DNA from 3 places in the Arthrobacter sp. STN4 genome. Region 1 is predicted to be linked to each of the others. Evidence: riboswitches for the same ligand, from Rfam matches in the RefSeq annotation. Region 1 holds a riboswitch; each other region holds the start of a gene.

The links. Region 1 has a riboswitch for cyclic di-AMP ahead of MMF96_RS13165 (hypothetical protein). Riboswitches for the same ligand answer to the same signal wherever they lie in the genome.
Region 2: linked by a shared signal. The riboswitch ahead of MMF96_RS08930 (M23 family metallopeptidase) and the one ahead of MMF96_RS13165 (hypothetical protein) in region 1 are both predicted to bind cyclic di-AMP.
Region 3: linked by a shared signal. The riboswitch ahead of MMF96_RS17170 (NlpC/P60 family protein) and the one ahead of MMF96_RS13165 (hypothetical protein) in region 1 are both predicted to bind cyclic di-AMP.

Annotation. Positions count from the first base shown of each region.
Region 1 is NZ_JAKZGX010000018.1:4,487-11,832, reverse strand. It holds gene MMF96_RS13175 (MFS transporter) at 1-1,121, opposite strand, end outside; gene MMF96_RS13170 (MarR family winged helix-turn-helix transcriptional regulator) at 1,127-1,588, opposite strand; cyclic di-AMP (ydaO/yuaA leader) riboswitch at 1,780-1,965, shown strand; gene MMF96_RS13165 (hypothetical protein) at 1,972-2,748, shown strand; gene upp (uracil phosphoribosyltransferase) at 2,843-3,481, opposite strand; gene tadA (tRNA adenosine(34) deaminase TadA) at 3,504-3,998, shown strand; gene MMF96_RS13150 (DNA glycosylase AlkZ-like family protein) at 4,008-5,192, opposite strand; tRNA gene MMF96_RS13145 (tRNA-Ser) at 5,276-5,365, shown strand; gene MMF96_RS13140 (chromosome segregation ATPase) at 5,648-7,346, opposite strand, start outside.
Region 2 is NZ_JAKZGX010000009.1:57,222-64,567, forward strand. It holds gene MMF96_RS08925 (cytochrome c oxidase assembly protein) at 1-251, shown strand, start outside; gene MMF96_RS08930 (M23 family metallopeptidase) at 244-1,068, opposite strand; cyclic di-AMP (ydaO/yuaA leader) riboswitch at 1,074-1,275, opposite strand; gene MMF96_RS08935 (TlpA disulfide reductase family protein) at 1,372-2,013, shown strand; gene MMF96_RS08940 (cytochrome c biogenesis protein ResB) at 2,133-3,665, shown strand; gene ccsB (c-type cytochrome biogenesis protein CcsB) at 3,665-4,783, shown strand; gene MMF96_RS08950 (DUF3515 domain-containing protein) at 4,795-5,328, shown strand; gene MMF96_RS08955 (cation-translocating P-type ATPase) at 5,381-7,346, opposite strand, start outside.
Region 3 is NZ_JAKZGX010000032.1:28,322-35,667, forward strand. It holds gene MMF96_RS17150 (alpha/beta fold hydrolase) at 1-378, opposite strand, end outside; gene MMF96_RS17155 (molybdopterin molybdotransferase MoeA) at 369-1,649, opposite strand; gene MMF96_RS17160 (DUF6457 domain-containing protein) at 1,658-1,942, opposite strand; gene MMF96_RS17165 (NTP transferase domain-containing protein) at 1,978-2,610, opposite strand; gene MMF96_RS17170 (NlpC/P60 family protein) at 2,860-3,630, opposite strand; cyclic di-AMP (ydaO/yuaA leader) riboswitch at 3,634-3,819, opposite strand; gene MMF96_RS17175 (M23 family metallopeptidase) at 3,971-4,603, opposite strand; cyclic di-AMP (ydaO/yuaA leader) riboswitch at 4,789-5,048, opposite strand; gene MMF96_RS17180 (metal-dependent transcriptional regulator) at 5,224-5,919, opposite strand; gene serC (phosphoserine transaminase) at 6,169-7,296, shown strand.

The sequences.
Region 1 (7,346 bases):
AGCGACCAGCGGGCACCGAAGGCGGTGGCGATCCAACCGACCAAGGGGGCGCCGATCGGGGTCCCACCCTGCAGCACCACCATGTAGACCGCCAGGACGCGCCCGCGCATGGCCGAGTCGGTGGTCAGCTGGACGGTGGTGTTGCACGCGTTCATGAAGGTCAGCGCCGCCAGGCCCACCGGAACCAGCGCCAGGGCATACAGGGCATAGCTTGGCATGGCGGCGGCGATGGCCACCATCACGCCGAAGGCCAGGGCCCCGCCCACGATGTACATGGTCCGCATCGTCTTGCGCCGCGCCGCCAGCAGGGCGGCCGCGAGCGTGCCGATGGCCATGACGGATCCCAGCAGCCCGTACTCGCCCGGGCCCAGGTGGAAGATGGTGGTGGCCATGAGGGCGTTGGTGATCTGGAAGTTCATGCCGAAGGTGCCCACCATGAACACCAGCCCCATGATCATCATCAGGTCCGGGCGCTGGCGGATGTAACGGAACCCTTCACGGATCTGGCCCTTGCCCCGCGGCACGCGGACCACGGGCTGCAGTTCGGACACACGCATGCGCCAAAGCGAGAAGATCACGGCCACAAAGCTGGCCGCGTTGATCAGGAAGGCCGGGCCCGTGCCGAACAGGGCGATGACCAGGCCGGCCACGCCCGGGCCCGCCAGGCGGGCGAGGTTAAAGGATGCGCTGTTGAGGGCGACGGCGTTGGGCACGTCCTCCTTGCTGACGACTTCGGAGACAAACGCCTGGCGCGACGGGGCATCGAAGGCGCTGGCAACGCCCAGCAGGAATGCCAGGACGTAGACATGCCACAGCTGCACGGTGTTGGTGACCACCAGCAGCCCCAGCAGCAGTGCGCACAGTCCCATGGCCGTCTGGGTGCACAGCAGCAGCTTGCGCTTGTTGACGCGGTCGCCCAGGAGGCCGGCGAAGGGGCCCAGGAAGACGATGGGCAGGAACTGCAGGCCGGTGGTGATGCCGGCGGCGGTTCCGGAGTTGTGGGTCAGGATGGTCAGCACCAGCCAGTCCTGGGCCACCCGCTGCATCCAGGTGCCGATGTTGGACACCAGCGCCCCGGTCACCCAGAGCCGGTAGTTGAAGACCTTCAGGGCGCGGAACATGGAATTCACCTGGCGCTCATCTCCTGCAGGATCCGGGCGGCTTCGTGGAGCGTGGCGCGCTCTTCCGGGGACAGGCCCGCGATGCCCTTGGCCAGCCACTGCGTCCTCCGGGACCTGGCCTTCTGCAGTATGGCGGTGCCGGCTTCGGTCACGTGGACCAGGACCTGGCGCCGGTCGTGCGGGTTGTCCCCGCGCGTGACGTATCCGGCGGCCTCAAGGCCGTTGACAATCCGCGTCATGGACGGCGCCTGGATCTGTTCGCGTTCTGCCAGCTCCCCCACGGTCAGGGGCCCGTTGAGGATGCCGGCCAGGACGGAATACTGGCCGGGGCTGATATCCCGCGAGGCTGCTTCGGCGCGCAGCCGCCGGGAGGTGCGCATGACGGCCACCCTCAGCTCGGCGGCAAGGGGGCCTGGGCCGGCGGGGCGTTTGGCCGGCAGGGTTTTGGTGGTGGGTGCTTGAGTCATCGTCAGTATCAACCTGGTGCTAAAAGTTGCGTATCTTCTCTTAGTTAGCATAGGTCATTAGCATTGCTAAGTAAATGTCACCCTGGCCACACCGTTATCAAAATGTGACAATGCGCTCCTGGTTCGGTAACGTTGGCAGGGTGCCCGCCGAGCCACCCACGGTTCCTTGGCACAAATGGACGGTTCGCCGAGCTCTGCCGCCGCCCATTTCCCGTTCACACAGATGGCAGAGACGGGGGACCCAATCTTTGCGGGCCTCCTACCCATGGAAGCCCTTGGGGTTAAGCCGAAAGTCCGGGCAGCTGCTGCTGCCCGCCGCCCGGCCGGATGCTCCCATCCGTTCCCGACAGCTCACCTCGCAGGCGTGGAGAGGCCCTACTTTTATGTCTGCAGCACCCCAGCACGGCCGGCGCCGCGCCGAGCCCGTACGCAAGATTTCCCGCCGCGAGGCCCGCAGGCAGGAGGCCGAGGCAACAAATACCCGTGGCCCGGCCCGGCGCATGGCCGTTGTGGCCGTCTCCGCAGCCCTCCTGGCCGGGGGCGGGCTGGCACAGGCAGCCACCAACAACGTCCCCGGCGGGCTCGCCGCGGCGAGCCTGGTTTCCGGTGCCGCCACCGGCGCCACGGCGGGCGCCACTTCCGGCGCAACGACGGGCGCAACGCCGTCGGCAGTTACAGCGCCGAAGGGCATTGCGGTCAGCTTTTCCCGCATCGACGTCGGCTCCGCGGCCCAGGCAAAAGAATCAGCCAAAGCGAAGGCCCCCACCGTCGAGAGCCAGTCCGACGGCGTCACCCGCCTCGCCCCCGCCAAGGCCGCAGCCCCGGCCAAGGCCGCAGCCCCCGTGCTCGTCGACGACCCCGCCGGCGCGCAGGCGTATGCGGCGGGCCAGCTGGCAGCCAAGGGGTGGGGTGCGGACCAGATGGGCTGCCTGCGGCTGTTGTGGACCCAGGAATCCAGCTGGCTGACCTCGGCGGAAAATGCCTCCAGCGGTGCGTACGGCATTGCCCAGTCGCTGCCGGCCGAGAAGATGGCGAGCGTGGGCGCGGACTACCGCACCAACTACAGGACGCAGATCCGCTGGGGCCTGCAATACATTGAGGCGCGCTACGGCACCCCGTGCGGCGCCTGGGGACAGGAAGTGGCGGCAGGCTGGTACTGACCGGCACCCCTCCTGACGCGAGAAAGGGGCCAACCCGCGAGAACGGTGATGCTTGACACCGTTCTCGCGGGTTGGCCCCTTTCTCGTTGCTTCCTTAGTCCACGACCCCGTACAGGCGGTCGCCGGCGTCGCCCAGGCCCGGCACAATGTAGGACTTTTCGTTCAGGCCCTCGTCGATCGAGGCCAGGACCACGTGGACGTTGTCGCGGTCGCCATGGGCGGCTTCCAGCTTGGCCAGGCCCTCCGGCGCGGCCAGCAGGCAGATGCAGGTGATGTCCGCGGCGCCACGGTCAAAGAGGAACTTGAACGCCTCGATCAGGGTGCCGCCGGTGGCCAGCATGGGGTCCAGCACGTACACCTGGCGGCCCGTGAGGTCCTCGGGCAGGCGTTCGGCATAGGTGATGGCCTCGAGAGTCTCCTCGTTGCGGGCCATGCCGAGGAAGCCGACCTCGGCCGTGGGCAGCAGGCGCGTCATGCCCTCGAGCATGCCCAGCCCGGCGCGCAGGATCGGCACCACCAGCGGGGTGGGCTTGACCAGGCCCGTGCCGATCGTGAATGTCACAGGCGTTTCAATGTTGACCGGCTCCACGCGCACCTCGCGGGTTGCCTCGTAGGCCAGCAGGGTGACGAGTTCTTCGGTCAGCAGCCGAAAAACCGGCGAGGGGGTGTTCTTGTCCCGCAGGACAGTCAATTTGTGGGCAATCAGCGGATGATCCGCAACCAGTACGCGCATAGATAAAAGCTACCATTGAGCCGTGTCCCCCCTATCGAATTCCCGCCAAACCGAGACGCCCGCCACGACCCGTCATGCTGCGTGGATGGGCCTTGCCCTGGAGCAGGCACGCCGCGCCCTGGACACGGGGGACGTACCCATCGGCGCCGTCGTGCTGGGGCCCGACGGCGGGGTGCTCGGCGTGGGGCGCAACGAACGGGAGGCGCACGGGGACCCCACGGCGCACGCCGAGATGGTGGCCATCCGGGAGGCTGCCCGGAGGATTGGCGGGTGGCGGCTGGAGGGCTGCACGCTGGTGGTCACGCTGGAGCCGTGCACCATGTGCGCCGGGGCGATCGTGCTGGCGCGGGTGCCGAAGGTGGTTTTCGGCGCGTGGGACGAGAAGGCCGGGGCCGCCGGCTCCGTGTTTGACGTGCTTCGCGAGCGCCGCCTCAACCACTGGGTCGAGGTGTTTCCCGGGGTGCGGGAGGACGAATGCGCGGCATTGCTGAAGGACTTCTTCGGCGCGCACCGCTGACATTCGGGGTCAGCCTGCCGCGTCCAGCGCATCGATCCGCTTTTGCCGGCTCGACGGCGAATCCAGGCTGAAGCTGCGGAAGTCGCCCAGGTCCTCCCGGATGAACGCCTCGACCTCCTTGATCCGGTGCTTCACGGCCTTCGTGGGGGTGTTAAAGAGCCAGTGGGCCATGCGCCCCTCGCCGGGGTCATACTGCCAGAGGCCGATGATCCGGCCGCGGTCCACGATCGGGTGGTCCGGCAGGTCTGCCTGCAGGGCCAGCCGGGTGCTGCCAAGCCGGCGCCCCTGGTCCTCCGGTGCAAAGTGGTCGGCCGCATTGCGCCGCAGCAGGAACAGGGAGTCGCTGCCGGCCAGAAGCCGGACCTGCTCCTCTTTCGGGGCCGCGAAGTTTTCCCGCTCGTCGGCGTCGGCCGGCAGGATCCAGAGCCCGTCCACGTCCACCGCTCCGGCGCCGGCGAGCGCCGCCTTGGTCTGGGCCACGGTGAAGCCGGTGAACCACTGGGTCTGCTTCAGCCCGGCTCCCCCGGTCCAGCCCAGGTAACATTCCATCAGCCGTGCCCGGGTTTGCTCCGGTGTGAGCGTGGACGCCGCCAGCCCCCACGCCGTGTAGGCGTAACGCTGCTGGTCCAGCCTTCCGTTCACGGGCACGCGCCGGATGCGGCCGTCCGCCTGCAGCAGCCCGAGAACCGCGGGCAGCGTGGTGGACGCGCCCTTCTTCTTCCCGGCCTCGCCAAGGCTCCGCACGGCATCGCCGAGCGCAGCCTTGAGCTGCTGGGGGTCCATGGCGCCCCGCCCGTCCGCCTGGCGGTCGACGCCGGCGCCCAGGGCCTCAAGCACGGCGCCTTCCAGCGCAGCCAGTTCCGAACGGGGCACGTCCAGCTTGTCCAGCACCTTGGCCTGTGCCTCTGCGGCGCCCTGCCCCAGGGACAGCGCCCACGCGAAGTCGCCGGCGCCGAGCACATAGGTGCAGCCGCGCGCCGTCGGCAGTTCATGGATGCGCAGGGCCGCGACGTCGGCGTCGGCCTGGTCGCGTCGGATGCCGGCCCGGGCGAACAGGGTGAGGTAGGGGTTGGCGCCGCCCACGGACCGCGCCCAGCCGGCCGCACCGAGCACCTGTGCGGCTGATTGTCCCGCCAGGGAGCCGTCCAGGCCTTGTTTATGCCAGCTCCAGGCACGCTGCGTCTCATTGTCCATGCCCCTAATACTGCACCAGTCCCCGGGTGCCGGCGCCGTTCATTTTTGAACTGGACGCTCCAGCCGGTAGTATCTTGCGAGTTGGTGACGTGTCCGAGCGGCCGAAGGTGCAACACTCGAAATGTTGTTCAGGTGAGAGCCTGACGTGGGTTCAAATCCCACCGTCACCGCCACTGCAGAAGGCGTCCACATCGTTGCATTGACAGCGAAGTGGGCGCCTTTCGTCTTTCTGTAACCAGTCCTGTGGGCGCACTTGTCTGCAGTGTGCCTTCAGGCATTCGGCCGCACGGGGCCGGGGAGGTTCTCGCGCGCCACCGTGGCGTCAGGAATCCAGCGTCCCACCCGTTGCCAGGTGCCTGCACCTCGTGTTAGTGCGCCCGTTCCCCGTTTTCGCGCCCCGTGGTACGGGCGCGAAAACGGGGAACGGGCGCGGCGGCGCACGACGTGCCCTCGCATCAGGCCACGCAGCCGCCCAGGGCAATTTGGCCGTCAATGGCCTTGATCTGGTTTTGCACCGAACCGAGCTGGTCCTGCAGGCCAATCACAACGGCCTGCTGCGTCTTGACTGCATCCTGGTTGGCCTTCTTCTGGGCCTGGAGGCTGCGCAACGTTGCCTGCGCCGCGGTCACCTGCGTATCCAGCGCGGACAGCTGCCCCTGCAGGTTGGCCAGCTGTGCATCGGCAGCGCTGGCCTGGCCGTTGAGGGTGTTCAGCTGGTCCAGCAACGGCTTCACCTGCCCCTGCAGTGCCAGGATGTCCCCTTCCTTGGCAGTGATCTGGGCGTTGATTCCGGCCAGGCTGGCCACCAGGTTGTCCAGCTCGGTGTTCAGTGCAGCAAGGTCCGCCTGCTTGGCCGCAACCGCCGCGCTGGTCGCGTCCACTGTCGCCTGCAGACCAGGCAGTTCGGCGGTCAGTGCGGCCAGTTCGGCCGTCTTCGCCTCCACGGCGGCCTTGGCCGCCGCCGCGGCATTCTGCGCGTCGGCCAGCTTGCCCTCCAGGCTCTGCAACACGGACTGCTGCGCGTCGATGGCCGCCTGGGCCTCGGCAACGCCTTCCGTCAGGGCGGGCAGGGCGGCTTCAAGCCCGGACACCACCTGTTCCTGGGCTGTCACGGCGGCTTGGGCGGCCGTGACAGCGTCCTGGAGCCCGGGCAGCTGGCCCTGGAGGGTGCTCAGTTCCTGGGCCTTGTCCGTGGCCGCGGCGTTGGCGGCGTCCACGGCGGCCTGGAGTGCGGGCAGCTGGGCCTGCAGCGCCGCAACGTCGCCCTGCTTGGCGGCCACGGCCGCGTTCGCCGCGTCCAGGGCCGCCTGGAGCGGGGCGGCCTGCTGCTGCAGGGCGCTGCTGTCCAGCTGCCTGGCTTGCAGCTGGGCGTTCAAGGTGTCGACCGCGGACTGGAGCGCCGTCAGGTCCCCCTGGTAGCCGGAGATTTCCGCGTTCTTCAACGTGATGGCGGAGTTGACGTCGACGAGTTGGCCTTGCAAGGTGTCCCGCTCGGTAATCAGCGCCCGCTTTTTGCTCGAATTCCCGTTGATGGCGGCGATTTGGGCATTGAGGTCATTAATCTGGGCCTGCAGCGTCGCGGCGCTGGCCTGCAGGGTGGTCAGTTCCCCCTGGGCCGTTTCCAGCTGTGACTGCTTGGCGGCAATCGCAGCGTTCCCGGTGGCAATCTGGGCCTGGAGCGAGGTGATGTCCGTAGCGGCCGCGGCCATCTTTGCTGCGTTGTCCGCCACGGCGGCGGCCGCGGCATCTGCCGTGGACTGCAGCCCCGCAAGGTCGTTTTGGGCCTGGGCCATGGCCGCGTTCTGTGCCGTGACGGCGTCCGCCGCCGCAGTGGCGGCCGCCTGCAGCGCGGCGAGCTCGCCCTGTGCCGTGGCAATCGCGGCGTTTTTGGCTGTGACCGCGTCCGCCGCACTGGCGGCAGAGGCCTGGAGCGTGGCCAGCGTGGCCTTCGCGTCCGCCACCTTGGCGGTCTGGGCGTCAAGTGCGTCCTGGGCCGCCGTGCCGCTGTCCTGCAGGCGCTGGAGCTCGGCTTCGGCGTCCGTGACGGCTTGCCCGGCCGTCACGACGGCGGCGTCGGCAGCCTGGGATTCCGCAGTCAGGGTGGCCAGCGCGGCCTGGGCGTCGGCAATCTGTGCATTCTTTGCCGCGAGCGCG
Region 2 (7,346 bases), on a different contig from region 1:
TGCTGTGGTTCGTGGCCGAAATAGTGGACCTGCCCCTGCTCATTTTGATGTTTGTCCGTTTCTCCCGCAGCGACCAGCGTGAAGCGCGCTCCTTCGACAGGCTCAGCGACGACCAACTCGCCGAACTCACCCGGGAACACCTGGCCAACCGGCGGGACCACGACGGACGGACTGCCACCGGCCCAGCCGTCGGTTCAGCCCACCCCCGGCAGGGATCACCTTCCATCGGTGATGGGGGGCCGGTCAGATGAACGGTGCAGGGTCGACGGTTTGGCCGTCGACCATGACCTCAAAATGCAGGTGGCAGCCGGTGGAATTGCCGGTCGAGCCGACACCGGCAATCTGGGCGCCCGCGCCCACTTGTTGGCCGACGCTGACCCCGATGCTCTCCAGGTGGTTGTACGTGGTCTTGATGCCACCCCCATGGTCGACGACGATGCGGTTTCCGCCACCGTACTGGCTCCAACCGGCCTCGGTCACGGTCCCTGCCCCAGAGGCGAACACTGCGGTTCCGCACGTCCCGGCGAAGTCAATCCCGGTGTGCAGTTCCCCGCCGGCCCCGGTCAGCGGATTGCTCCGGTACCCGAAGGGTGAGGTGACCGTCAGGGCGGCCAAGGGCGGGCGCAGCCCCGAGGACGGCTGGTCCGGGGCCGCTGGGGTCTGGGCAGCCGGTGCCGCTGTTGGAGCCGGCGCCGGGAGCGGGGATTCCTGCGCGGCGGCCGGGTGCAGGGCGTCGGCGGCCAATGCAGAGGGCGCGGGCTTGCTGCGAACCACTGGATGGGCGAAGGACACCGCGATGTCCTTGTCCGCTGTCACAGCCGGTTGCGTTGAAGTCGTGGCTGCGCCGGCGGTCACCGCCGGGGCAAGGTGGCCGGTATCGGCGTGGGCGGCCGGAAGGGCTGTCAGCGCAATGAATCCTGCCGCGGCCACGGCCATCCCCAAGGGCCTTCTGCGCGTGAAATGTTTGGCTTCAACTTCAGTGGTGGTGGCCCAATGGCGGCCACGCGAGGTGGGGACGGGCATGGCAGTGGTGGCGCGGCGGCGGCCGTGCTGGCGGTGGGTAGACATGGTGGGGTTCCTCTCGGCGCCGGCGAAGTTAGCTGTCGGATTCGGGCGAGGGGCCTGCCCGGCCCGCCCAACACGCAGCCGCAATGGCTGTTGTTTGTTGAGCGTGCTTCACCCCAAGGTGCACCAACGCACCGGTGGTGGTTCCTCCGCCCCCGTCGGGAAGCTGAACGGTCGCGGGCCGCCGACGGGGTTTGGCGAAACGGCCCACGAACATACCCGTTAGGGGTATGTGTTTTTACCAGCCTAACCGACAAAAACCAAAAGTTACAATTTCGTTATATGAGGATACCGATGCCCCATCCCATGCCCCAAAACCCCCCGACTGCATTAGCGACTTCGTCAACGGCGCCGCCGTCCCGGCGCCGATTCTTCCAGCTATCCGCCCTGTCCGGACTAGGTACCTTCGCTTTGTCGGCGTGCGCATCCAACGATTCGCTGGCTCGGCAGGCCAACGCGGGAGACAACAAGAACTTCATCGCCGGGGACGGATCCGTGGCCCAGTACGCCAAGGCCGAACGCAAGCAGCCGGTCGTCCTGTCGGGCAAGTTGTTCGATGGCACCGCCGTGGAGTCAGCCGCGTGGAAGGGCAAGGTGGTGGTGTTGAACTTCTGGTACGCCGCCTGTTCCCCTTGCCGCCTGGAAGCACCCCGGCTGGAAGCCCTGTACAAGGAATTCAAGCCGAACGGTGTCCTCTTCTACGGGGTCAACATCCGTGACCGGGAACCGGAGGCCGCGGCCTTCGAGCGTACTTTTGGTGTCACTTACCCCAGCATGGAAGACTCCGACGGCGGGGTGCTGCTGTCCATGACCCAGTACGTCCCGCCGCAGGCGGTCCCCACCACGCTGGTGATCGACACGAGCGGCAGGGTCGCCTCACGCATCCTTGGCACCGCCGACCAGGGCACCCTCAAAGCCCTGATCTCCGACGCCCTGGCAGGGAAATAGCCGTGCCACCAACGAAAGAGAGTTCCACAGCCGCACCGACGCCCCCGGCCGGCGACCCTGTACTTCCCCGCTTGGGCGCCTGGGGGGCGCTGCGCTGGGCGTGGCGGCAGCTGACCAGCATGCGCAACGCCTTGTTGTTGCTGCTGTTGCTGGCCGTGGCCGCCGTGCCCGGTTCGTTGTTTCCCCAGCGACCGGTCAACCCCGCCGTGGTCACCCAATACCTGAAGGACCATCCCGGCTACGGGCCGTGGCTGGATCGGTTCCAGTTCTTCAACGTCTATTCCTCCGCCTGGTTTTCGGCCATCTACCTGCTGTTGTTCCTGTCCCTGATCGGCTGTGTCGTCCCCAGGACCCGGGCGCATTGGAAGGCCATGCGTTCGGCTCCTCCCCGCACCCCCAAGCGGCTGTCCAGGCTGCCCGAATACGGGACCCTGGAGCTGCCGGAATCGGCCGGGATCAGTGCCGGGCAGGCGGTTCAGGATGCGGCACGGCTGTTGCGAAGGCGCCGTTACCGGGTCCACATCTACGATGCCGGCGGGGACCGCCCCTCCGTCGCCGCCGAACGGGGACTGATCCGGGAGGTGGGGAACCTGCTCTTCCACGTCTCCCTGATCGGGGTCCTGGTCTGCGTCGCCATCGGGGGCCTGTTCGGCTACCGGGGACAGAAAATCCTGGTCGAAGGTGACACCTTCGTCAACACCCTGGTCGGCTATGACCAGTTTTCCCCCGGGCCCAACTTCAACCCCGCCCGGCTGGACCCATTTGCCATCACGCTAAACAAATTCGCGGTGACCTTCGACCGTTCCTCGGCCGCCCACTACGGCCAGCCCATCGACTTCACCGCAGCCGTGACGGTGACAGACAAACCCGGGGCGGAGCCGGTAAAAAGGATCCTGAAGGTCAACGACCCGATCACCGTGGGCGGGGCCAGCTTCTATCTCGTCGGCAACGGCTACGCGCCCGTGGTGACCGTCAAGGACGGCACCGGGAAGACCGCGTTTAGCGGGCCCGTCGTGTCCATTCCCAGCGACGGGGCCTACACTTCCCTGCTGGTCGTCAAGGCACCCGATGCCAGGCCGTCCCAACTGGGCTTCGTTGGCTTCTTCCTGCCCACCGCGCTGGTCAACGACCAGGGAATTTCCTACGCCAGCGACCCGGACCCGCTGAATCCGCGGCTGAACCTGAATTCCTACTACGGCGACCTGGGACTAAATACCGGGCAGCCACGGAACGTCTACACCCTGGACACGAAGAACCTGACCCCCCTGAACAACCGCAACCTCAAGGCCGGCGGTATCGTGCTGGCCCCGGGGCAAAGCTACACCCTGCCCGAAGGAAAGGGATCCATCAGTTTCGACGGGATCAAGCGCTACGTCGGCATCGACATTCGCCATGATCCCGGCCAGGTCGGGGTGCTGATCTTCGCCCTCGCCGCCCTGGCCGGACTGATCGCGTCCCTATTCATTGGCCGGCACCGCGCCTGGGTCAGAACGGGAACCCACCCGGACGGGCGGACCATGGTCGAATACGCGCTCCTGGCGCGCGGGGAGAACCACCGCCTCGCCGCCGAAGCCGCAGCCATCGGCCGGCTCCTGACCAAGGAATGGTCGGCGCCGGCCACCAACACGAACCATCTCGCTAAGGACCAGTAATGCCAACCATCAACGAAGCCTTCGCCCTCTACAGTGAGCGGTTCATGCTCCTGGCCGGGATCGCCTATGTGGCCGCGCTCATCGCGTTCGCCTGGGACCTGGTAAACACCAGCAAAACGGGCCGCACCACACAGCTACATGGCGTGGCCTATGCCCCGGCATCCCAACCAGCCGTTATCGGGCAAAAGATCCCGGCCCGCGCTGGCACCACTGGCCACGGCACGCCAGGGTTCCAGGAGGCCGCATCCGACCTGGAGGGGCCGGAGGGCCGGGCCGAGCGACCCACCAACCAGCACTCCGGCCCGCACCCAGGCTTGATGGCGGATGATTCCATGCGGTACGGCCTGGCAGGCCCCCGCAAGGCCGCCCGGATCGGGGTGACCCTGACCGTGCTGGCCGCCGCCATCCATGCCGCCGCCGTCCTCGCCCGAGGCCTGGCCGCCGGTCGGGTCCCATGGGGGAACATGTACGAATTCTGCACCACCGGCGCGCTCGTGGTGACCCTGGTCTTCCTCCTGGTGCTCACCCGCCGGGACCTGCGCTTCGTGGGCACCTTCGTCATCGGTCTGGTCCTGGTCATGCTCACCGCTGCCTCCGTGGCGTTCTGGACCCCCGCCGGGCACCTGGTCCCGGCCCTGCAGAGCTACTGGCTGGTCATCCACGTCTCCATCGCCGTCGTCTCCTCTGCCCTGTTCACGCTCACCTTCGCCCTCTCCGTGCTCCAACTGCTCCAGTCACGACGCGAAACGTCCCTTGCCGCCGACAAGCCCGATCGGTTGATGTTCCTGCGCCTGGTGCCCTCTGCGCTGAGCCTGGAAAACATGGCCTACCGGATCAACGCCATCGCCTTTATCGGCTGGACCCTGACCTTGATGTTCGGAGCGATCTGGGCCGAAAAGGCGTGGGGCCGGTTCTGGGGCTGGGACACCAAGGAAGTCTGGACGTTCGTGATCTGGGTGGTCTACGCCGGCTACCTGCACGCCCGCGCCACCCGCGGCTGGACAGGCACGCGCGCCGCCTGGCTCTCGATCGTCGGTTACCTGTGCGTGGTCTTCAACTTTGCCATTGTCAACGTCTTCTTCTCCGGCCTGCACTCCTATGCAGGGGTCGGCAGTTGACCCCATCCCCCATGTCCGCCCCTCACGTAGAAGATCCCAGCCTCGGGCAGCACTCGCGACGACGCACGCGTGGCATCACTGTGCACCCAGTAGCGGCCCTTGTCTTAGTCACGGTAGCGGTCACTGGCTGCACGGCAACCCTTGACATCAAGGCCGCACCTGACGCCAATAATCCCGGCTGCGCCACGATTCTCTCCCAACTTCCCGACACCATTGGAGGCCTGTCACGAAGAGAAACCACGGGTACCTCAACGGCCGCCTGGGGCTCACCGTCCGGTGTGGTTCTACGCTGCGGCGTTACCGTCCCAGGACCCACCACACTGCCGTGCGGAACGGTCAACGGAGTAGACTGGATCGTCCAGGAAAGTGGCACCACCAGAACGATGACCACCTACGGCCGCATCCCAGCCACCGAGGTCATCATGGCGGTCGATGACTCCCACGCAGGCGCCGTCCCCGCGGCGCTGGGGGCGGCCATATCACTGCTGCCCGCCACCCATCGGTGTGTCGGGCACGCGGACGTCCCGGCGCTGCCCACAGACTGACACCCGGGCCTCCTTCAAATGGAGGGGCCCGGGTGTCAGGAAGGGTTTCGGACTACCTGCCGAAGCGGCGCAGCCGCAGGGAATTGGCGACCACCAGTACCGAGCTGGCGGCCATCGCGGCACCGGCAATCATCGGGTTCAACAAGCCCAGGGCGGCGACGGGGATGCCAATCGCGTTATAGAAGAAGGCCCAGAACAGGTTTGTCTTGATCGTGGCGAGGGTTTTGCGGGAGAGTTCAATGGCCGTGGCCACCTGGCCCAGGTCGTTGCCCATGACCGTCAAATCGGCGGCCTCGATAGCCACGTCCGTGCCGGATCCCATGGCAACGCCCAGGTCGGCCTGGGCCAGGGCGGCGGCGTCGTTGACCCCGTCGCCGGCCATCGCCACCGTGGCCCCCGCGGCTTGGAGTCGTTTGACGGCCTCTACCTTGCCCTGGGGCAGGACGTCAGCGAAAACGTCCTCAGGGGCGATGCCAACGGCGGCCGCGACCTGGGCGGCGACGGCCGCGTTGTCGCCGGTGAGGAGGATGGGGCGCAGCCCGAGTGCCTTGAATCGGGTGATGGCCTCGGCGGAGCCGTCCTTGATGGTGTCTTCAAGGCTGATGATGCCCTCGACGGCACCGTCCACGGCGACCCAGATGGCCGTCGCCCCGGACAGTTGCTCCTGGCGCAGGGCTTCTTGCAGGGTGTCGGTGATGTCACTACCGTTCTCTTCCAGCCAGCCGGCCCGGCCCGCGACTACTAGGTGTCCGGCGACGGTGCCGCGGACGCCGCCCCCGGGGGCGGAGTCAAAGTCCGCGACCGTTGCGAGGCCGGGGCCGGCCGTGGCGGCTGCGGCAATGGCGTGGGCGATGGGATGTTCGCTGGCGGCCTCCACGGATCCGGCCAATCGCAGAACCTCAATGTCGTTGAGGGTTCCCAGTGCCAGGGTGCGGGCGACGGCGAGTTTTCCGTTGGTGACCGTACCGGTCTTATCCAGCAGGATGGTGTCGACTGTGCGGGTGTCTTCCAAAACTTGCGGGCCCTTGATTAGGATGCCCAACTGGGCGCCACGGCCGGTGCCCGTGAGCAGACCAATCGGGGTTGCCAAGCCGAGGGCGCAGGGGCAGGCAATGACCAGCACGGCGACGGCGGCTGTGAACGCGCCCTGCACATCACCGGCGAGGAATAGCCACAGGACAAACGTCACCACGGCGAGTCCGAGGACGATGGGGACGAACACGGCGCTGATCCGGTCCGCCAGCCGGGCGATCGGTGCCTTGCCGGATTGGGCCTGACTGACCAGGCGCCCCATCTGGGCCAGCGTTGTATCGCTGCCGACCCGGGTCGCCTTGACCAGCAGGCGACCGGAAGTATTGATCGTTGCCCCGGTGACAGTGTCGTCCACGTCAACGTCCACCGGAAGGGATTCCCCGGTGATCAGGGAGGCGTCGATGGCGGAGCGGCCCTCGACGACATAACCGTCGGTGGCGATTTTCTCGCCCGGCCGGACTACGAACACATCCCCTGCAACCAACGTGTCGGCGGGGATCTTGACCTCGGCTCCGTTGCGGATCACGGTGGCATCCTTCGCCCCTAGGCTCAACAGGGCCTTCAGAGCGTCACCGGCCTTGGACTTGGCGTTGGCTTCCAGGTAGCGGCCCAGCAACAGGAACGTCGTGACGACCGCGGCCACCTCAAAGTACAGTTCCGCATGTCCACCCGTTCCCGGATGAGCCGTCATGGAAGGATCGGCGACGAGCATGACCGCCGAGAAAAGGTAGGCAGCGATCACGCCCAGGGAGACCAGGGTGTCCATGGTGGAGGCAAAATGGCGGGCATTGATGGCCGCGGCCCGGTGGAAGGGCCATGCTGACCAGGTTACGACCGGCAGTGCCAGGATGCCGACAACCCATCCCCATTGTGGGAACTGCAGCAAGGGAAACATTGAAATTAGGAAGATCGGGACGCTGAAGATGGCTGCCAGGACCAGCCTCGGCCGCAACTGGGATGCCGTCCCACCATGGTTCATATGGTCA
Region 3 (7,346 bases), on a different contig from region 1:
GCCCAGCCCGGCGGCATGCCCCGCCAGGCCCACGCCAAAGCCGCCGAAGCTGTGGCCCACAAAGTGCACCGGCAGCCCGTCCGCCTGCGCCAGTGCCCAGGCCAGGACTGCGTCAATGTCCAGCGACCCCCATTCAAACCAGCGCACGTGCTGCCCGCGCAGCGATCCGCCGCGGGAACCGCCGATCCCCCGGTAGTCGAAGGTGAGGGCCGCATAGCCGTTTTCCGCGAGGTACGCCGCGTACCGGTGGTAGTAGGAGGCCTTCACGGCCGTGGCGCTGGCAATGACCACCGTCCCGCGCCGAGCAACGCCCGCGGGCACGGCAAACAGCTGCCCGGCCAGCACCCGTCCGTCCGCGCAGGTGAACGTTACGTCCACGGCAGCCCGAATGCGGTGAGGGGCTCCCCCATTTTCGCCCCGTGCGGCGGGACCACCATGACGCCGTCGGCCGCCGCCATCCCGCGCATCATGGCGGAGTCCGTGTTGGCGCACGGGGATGCCAGCCCGTACAGCAGCCGGTACGGCATCAGCCGGGTGGGTCCGTGGTACTCCTTGATGGGTGATCCGCACGCCACCTCGAACGTGGGCGGCAGGGGGCTGCTGCCGAGCCTGGCCAGCAGCGGCGCACCAAGCGTCAGCAGGGCGATCATGGCCGCCAGCGGGTTGCCCGGCAGGCCCACCAGGAAGCGCCCGTCCGGGAATTCGGCGAGCAGGCTGGGGTGGCCGGGGCGCATGGCGATGCCGTCGACGTGGAAAGTCCCGCCCATGGCGGCGATGGCCGGGCGCAGGAAGTCCGCGCTGGAGCGGCCGGTGGCACCCGTGGTGATGACGACGTCGGCCGGGTTCCCTTCGGAGTCGGCGAGGGCCTCCAGCGTGGCCGCCAGGTTGTCGGCCGCGCGGCGCAGCCCCACCACGGTGCCTCCCAGCAGTTCGACGACGCCGCCCAGCTGCGGGGTGAAGGCGTCCCGGACCTGGCCGGGTGCGGGGATGCCGTGCTGGACCACCTCGTCGCCGGTCAGCACCAGCTGCACCGCCGGGCGGCCCAGCACCGACAGTTCATCCAGGCCGCCCAGCGCGGCCAGGGCAAGGTGGGCAGGGTTCAGCACGGTGCCCGGCTTGACCAGCAGCTCCCCTTCGGCCGCCTCCTTGCCCGCAGGCCTGATGTGCTGGCCGTTTTTGGGTTCCCCCGGGCGGGCGGCGCCGCCGCGCACCAGGACCGGCAGGCCGTCGTCGTCCGTGGAAAGCAGGCCTGCCTCGCTGCGCAGGACGGCCTTGGCACCGGGCGGGACCAGGCCGCCGGTGACGATGGGCGAGGCCTGCCCGGGGGCGAGGCGGCGGCCCGGCCCGGCCAGTATCCAGGGCGGGCTGCCCGCCACGGCCCAGCCGTCCATGGCCGAGGAGGCATAGTGCGGCATGGGATGCAGGGCCACGATGCCGGCCGCCAGCTTCCGTCCGGCACCCTGCGCCAGCTCGACGTCGACGGCGGGCAGCGGCCGGGCCACCTCGTACGCGGCGGTCCGGGCCTCCTCCCAGGTGTGGGGCAGGGTGCGCGGCTGCGGTTCAGGCTGCGGCTCCGCGGCGGGCTGCAGTGCCGCAGGCTGCGGTTCCGGCTCCCCGGCGGACGGGGCCGCTTCGGCGTAGGCTGCCACCTGGCCCCCTATTCGGCGGCGGAAGCGGGCGCTTCGGCGGCGGCCAGCTTCTTGGCCAGGCCCAGCGCGGCAGCCATCGACTGTGCGGAATCCGCCTGGCCCGACCCGGCCGCCAGACCCGCTGCCAGCCCGGCCACAAAGGTGGTCAGCGGCGCCGCGGGGCGCACCACTGCATGCGCGGCCACGCCGGCCAGGTTCAGCACGGCATGGACATCCACCTCAATGTCGGCGATCTCAAAGGCGGCCAGCAGTTTTGCCAGCCACGCGTCCAAAACCTCGTCGTTGTTCTCCATGTCCGTGCCCTTCCCGTCCGGGTTGCCCGGCCAGCTCAAAGCGGGGCGCCGATCCCGTGCAGGCGGGCGTCGTCCCAAGTGTCGATGTCCGCCGCCAGCCCCGCCGGCACGGCACATTCCTTGATGTTCACACTAGCAAGCAGCGAGAAGACCGACGCATTTTCCAGCCGGTGCGCCGCCCGGGCCTCCGCCACCGCGGCCTGCAGCGCCGCCAACGGATAAATGGCGGCCAACGGCTGGCGGCGCCCGCCGTCCACGGCCATCACCGCCTCCGAGGCGCCGCACCCGGCGGCGGCTTCGGCCAGCAGTTTTGCCAGCGGCCCGGCCTGCGGCATGTCACAGGCCAGCACCAGCACCCGGCCGCCGGTGCCGTCCAGGGCCGAGATGCCCGCGGCGATGCCGGCCGCCGGGCCGGAATACGGCGGGTCCTCCTGCACCAATTCCAACCGCCCGGACCGCCGGCCCGGACCCAGCCAGGCGGCCAGCTGCCCCACCGGGCCGACGACGGCGGTCCTCCCCCGTGCGTTCCCGGCGGACGTCGCGTCCACCACGGCCTGGGCGGCACGCAGGGTGTGCGCCAGCAGCGTTTCCCCGTTCACCAGCAGGCCGGCCTTCGCCACGCCGCCGAGGCGGCGTGAAAGCCCTCCGGCCAATATCACGGCCTGCACGGCTGCCCGCTTCCACTGTCCATGAAACCCATGCTAGCCCGCCCCGTTCCTACGAACGTCTGCACCGGCCCGGACAGGACCGTGCCGGATGCCAAGCCAGACGGCGGGCCGCGCACCGCGGGCACGGCTGCCGGCGGTGTTGTGACGGACGCCGGGCCCTGGGCCGCGGCTGCCTGCGTCGGCGGCCTGCCATTAAAAAGCACCGGCCCCGTCCTATGGACGGGGCCGGTGCTTGGAAGCTTTTCGGAACTAGTGGCCCATCGCGATGAACACGGGGGCCGAGCCGCCAACGTCGACCGACCAGACGACGGTGCTGCCGTGGAAGCCGCCGTGGACGGCCTGGCCGTTGCCGATGTAAACGGCAATGTGGGCCATGCCCAGGCCGCCGTCGGCGTAGTAGATCAGGTCACCGGGCTGTGCTTCAGCCTCGGAAACCGTGCGGCCGAGGGAGAGGTAGCCGGCCGGCCAGCCGTGGTAGTTGATCCCGGCCGCTGCCAGCGAGTTGGTGACCAGCATGGTGCAGTCCTGGGCCACGCCGAGCTGGGCCAGGGCCGCAGCGGCGATCGTGGCGCCAATGCCGCTCTTGGTGGCGGGCTGGGGGGCTGCTTCGGTGGTGGTGACCGTGGCGGCCGGAGCCGCTGCAGGGGCCTGGGCGGCGGGCACCTGGGCAACGTCGCTGCTCTGCGCGGCCACGGGGGGCGTGACAACAACGGGAGCCGGGGTTGAGGTCACCTTGGGGGTTGCGAAGGAGATCTTCACGGTCGACTTTGCAGTCACTGCCGAGGCAAGCTGCGTGTTCTGGCTAAGCGTGGTGCCACCGTCGGAGGCGCGCTCCACAGTGGGGGTGGCGGCATTTGCTGCAATGCCGGAAGTGAGGACCAGTCCGGAAGCTGCTGCGATTACAGCGGCCTGGCGTCCGACACCACCGACGTTGGAGCCGACGGCTTTCGTGATGACGGAGATCGGGCTGGTCTTAACAACCTCGGCGCGGTGACGCCCAAGGGCAGTGTTTGAAGACAAGAAGGATCCTCTCCCAAAGCCTGCGAGGTAAGCTGTCGGATTCGGATGGGAGTCACCCGGCCGCTCCACACCCGTTCCAGGAATTGTTTTCCATGGACGGACGCTTCGCGGCTTCACCCCTAGGACTTCCATAAAAGAAGCCCGATAATGGTTCCCCCGCCCCTGCCAGACGATTGATACGAACGGACCGTGAGCGGTGGCAGAGCTAGGCAATCCACTCACAGGCGCCAGCTTGATTCGAAGTTGGCGCGGTTACGACGGTACAACAGATTTTTTCCAATGTCACGTTCAGGTCACGGTCGTGTCTCTAAGTCGTGACCTGGCCCCCCTTGTGGAGGACTTAAAGCCACCCGGTCGGGTCAACGGTCTGGTCGTCGACCATGACCTCAAAGTGCAGGTGGCAGCCGGTGGAGGCCCCCGTGGTGCCGCTGAGCGCCACCTGCTGCCCGCGCTCCACTTCCTGGCCCACCTTCACGCCGATGGAGCTCAGGTGGTTGTACGACGTCGAGAGGCCGTTGCCGTGGTCGATGACCACGCGGTTGCCTCCGCCGTAGGGGTGCCAGCCGGTAAAGGCCACCGTGCCGCCGGCCGCGGCGAACACGGCCGTGGAGCACTGGACGGCATAGTCCTGCCCCGTGTGCATTTCCCCCATCGCCCCGGTCAGGGGGTTGAGGCGTGAGCCAAACGGCGAGGACGGCGTGAGCACCTTCAACGGCGCCGACAGCGTTCCCTTGGCAGCCTGCGGCGTGACGTTGGAGGCCTTGACCTTCAGCGTTTCCTTCAGTTGTCCATCCGGGTTGAGTGCACTGGCAATGGACGGCGCTTCAAAGGTAATCGGCACATCTGCCGCCGCGGTGACCAGTGACTGCGACGCGGCCGGTCCGGCCGGGGTGTCGCTACCGGCCAGCTGAAGCGCCCCGCCGGCCGACGGCACGGTCACGGCGAGGGCCAGGCCGGTGGCGGCCAGTGCCATCCCGACTTTCTGGCCGGCCCCGCGTCCAATGCTGCTGCGGATCAGCCCGCCCAACGTGGGGTGGGGTGCTACGCCCGACCGCTCGGCCGCGAGCAGCTCCCGGCGGGTTGGCTGGGCAGTCGCTGCCGGTTCGGTACATGGCGGACCCGCCCGGCGGCGTCCGCGCTGCTTGACCTCTGACACTAAAAACCTCTCTGCGAAGCACCTGCGGAGTTAGCTGTCGGATTCGGATCAGAGAGTGCAATGGTTGATCCGGCCTGGCCCGCGGCACGCGCAATGCACCGGCTCCCGCCCCGTCCTGGGCATGGTGCCTGATGGGTTGCGGGTGGTGCGAGACCTGGCTTCACCCCAAGGCAGGCTTCTCGGCCTGCCGGTTGTGGTTCCCCCGTCCTTGCCTGAAACGGTTCATTCCCCCTCTGAAGGCAAGGCTCGGTGTCAGAGGTTGGTAACGCTTTGGTTACAGCGCCACGTAGTTACTATACGGTAAAAACGACAGCCGTGATAATTCCGTTATATTTGGCGGGCTGCGCGTCAAGCGCCTGACGCGTTCCGCCGCAGCCACGGCCGCAATCCGGCCGGCTGCGGGCCCGCCGGGGCGGACCGGATACGTCCCGGGCCGCTTAGCTCATCGAGACAAAGACGTGGGAGGCGACCTCGGGCGGCAGCTCAAGCGCGCCGTCGATCCCGGGGACGCGCACCGAAATGTATTCGCCCACCTGGGCCAGGGAGATGGTGGCGCCGGGACGCAGCCCACCCTCGTCCAGCTGGGTCAGCAGCTCCGGCTCCACCTGGATGCGTTCGGAGAGCCGGTGGATGGTCACGGACTGTTCCGGGGAATAGGAGGCCATGGCGTCCACCAGCGTGACCAGGCCCGCGGCGAAGACGGGGGCCACATTGCCGCCCAGTTCCTCCAGCCCGGGGATGGGGTTGCCGTAGGGCGATTCCTCCGGCTTGCCCAGCAGTTCGAACAGCCGCTGCTCGACCCGCTCGCTCATGACGTGCTCCCAGCGGCACGCCTCGTCGTGCACATAGGCCCAGTCCAGGCCGATGACGTCCGAGAGCAGCCTTTCGGCCAGGCGGTGCTTGCGCATGACGCGCGTGGCCTTGTCGCGCCCGGCGGGGGTCAGTTCCAAGTGGCGGTCACCGGAGACGATGACCAGGCCGTCGCGTTCCATCCGCCCGACGGTCTGGGAGACGGTGGGGCCGGAATGGTGCAGACGTTCGGCAATGCGGGCCCGCAGCGCCACGATGTTCTCTTCTTCGAGCTCCAGGATGGTGCGCAAATACATTTCCGTCGTGTCAATCAAATCTGTCACGTCAGATTCCTCCTGGGGTTGAGCGAGATTCCGGCAACAGGCCTTTTGTCTCTAACGTTATCCTGCTTAATACAAGGGCGGAAAACGTCCCCTTGTTCCCCTGCGCCACCCGTTTGTTGCCCGTCTCCGTGCAGCGGGGGAAACATTTCACCATGCGGCCCGCATTTCGGAATGGGCGGGGCCGTGCGGCAGAATTGGCCGCAGGCCCTTGGCGCCTTAAAATCCATCGCTTAATATTTGGAGCAGCCCGTGAGCGAATCCACGCCCCTCACCATCCCCGCCAACCTGCGTCCGGCCGACGGCCGCTTTGGCGCAGGCCCCTCGAAGGTCCGCCCCGAGCAGGTGTCCGCCCTGGCTGCCGCCGGCGCATCCCTGCTGGGCACCTCCCACCGCCAGGCGCCCGTGAAGAACCTGGTGGGCGAGGTCCGCAGCGGCCTGTCCACCTTCTTCAACGCCCCCGACGGCTACGAGGTCATCCTGGGCGTCGGCGGGTCCACCGCATTCTGGGACGTGGCCTCGTTCGGGCTCGTGGAGAAGAGGGCCCAGCACCTTTCCTTCGGCGAATTCGGCTCCAAGTTTGCCTCCGCCACGAACAAGGCCCCGTTCCTTGAGGCCTCCTCGATCATCACCTCCGAGCCGGGCACGCGCCCCGAGGCGGCGGCCGAGTCCGGCGTCGACGTGTACGCCTGGCCGCAAAATGAAACCTCCACCGGCGTGGCCGCCCCCGTGAAGCGGGTTCCCGGGGCCGACGGCGGAGCCCTGGTCCTGGTCGACGCCACCTCGGCCGCGGGCGGCCTGCACGTGGACGTCGCCGAGGCGGACGTCTACTACTTCGCCCCGCAAAAGAACTTTGCGTCCGACGGCGGCCTGTGGCTGGGGTTGTTCTCCCCCGCCGCGCTGGAGCGCGCAGCCCGCATTGGTGCAAGCGACCGCTGGGTGCCGGACTTCCTGAACCTCACCACGGCCATCGACAACTCGTTGAAGAACCAGACGTACAACACGCCGGCCCTGTCCACGCTCGTCACGCTCAACGAACAGGTCAAGTGGCTCAACGCCAGCGGCGGCCTGGACTTCGCCGCCCGGCGCACCGCCGAATCCGCGGGCCGGCTGTACTCCTGGGCCGAGCAGTCCGCCGTCGCCACCCCGTTCGTCGTCCGGGCCGAAGACCGCTCCAACGTCATCGTCACCATCGACTTTGACGAGTCGGTGGACGCCGCTGCCGTGGCCAAGGTGCTGCGTGCCAACGGGATCGTGGACACCGAGCCCTACCGCAAGCTGGGCCGCAACCAGCTGCGCATCGCCACCTTTGTCGCGATCGAGCCGGAGGACATCACCGCACTGACCCGGTGCATCGACTACGTCATCGAAAACCTCTAGCGGCCCCACCACCAAACGCAGAAAAGGCGCCCCGGCTTGTTCGCGGGGCG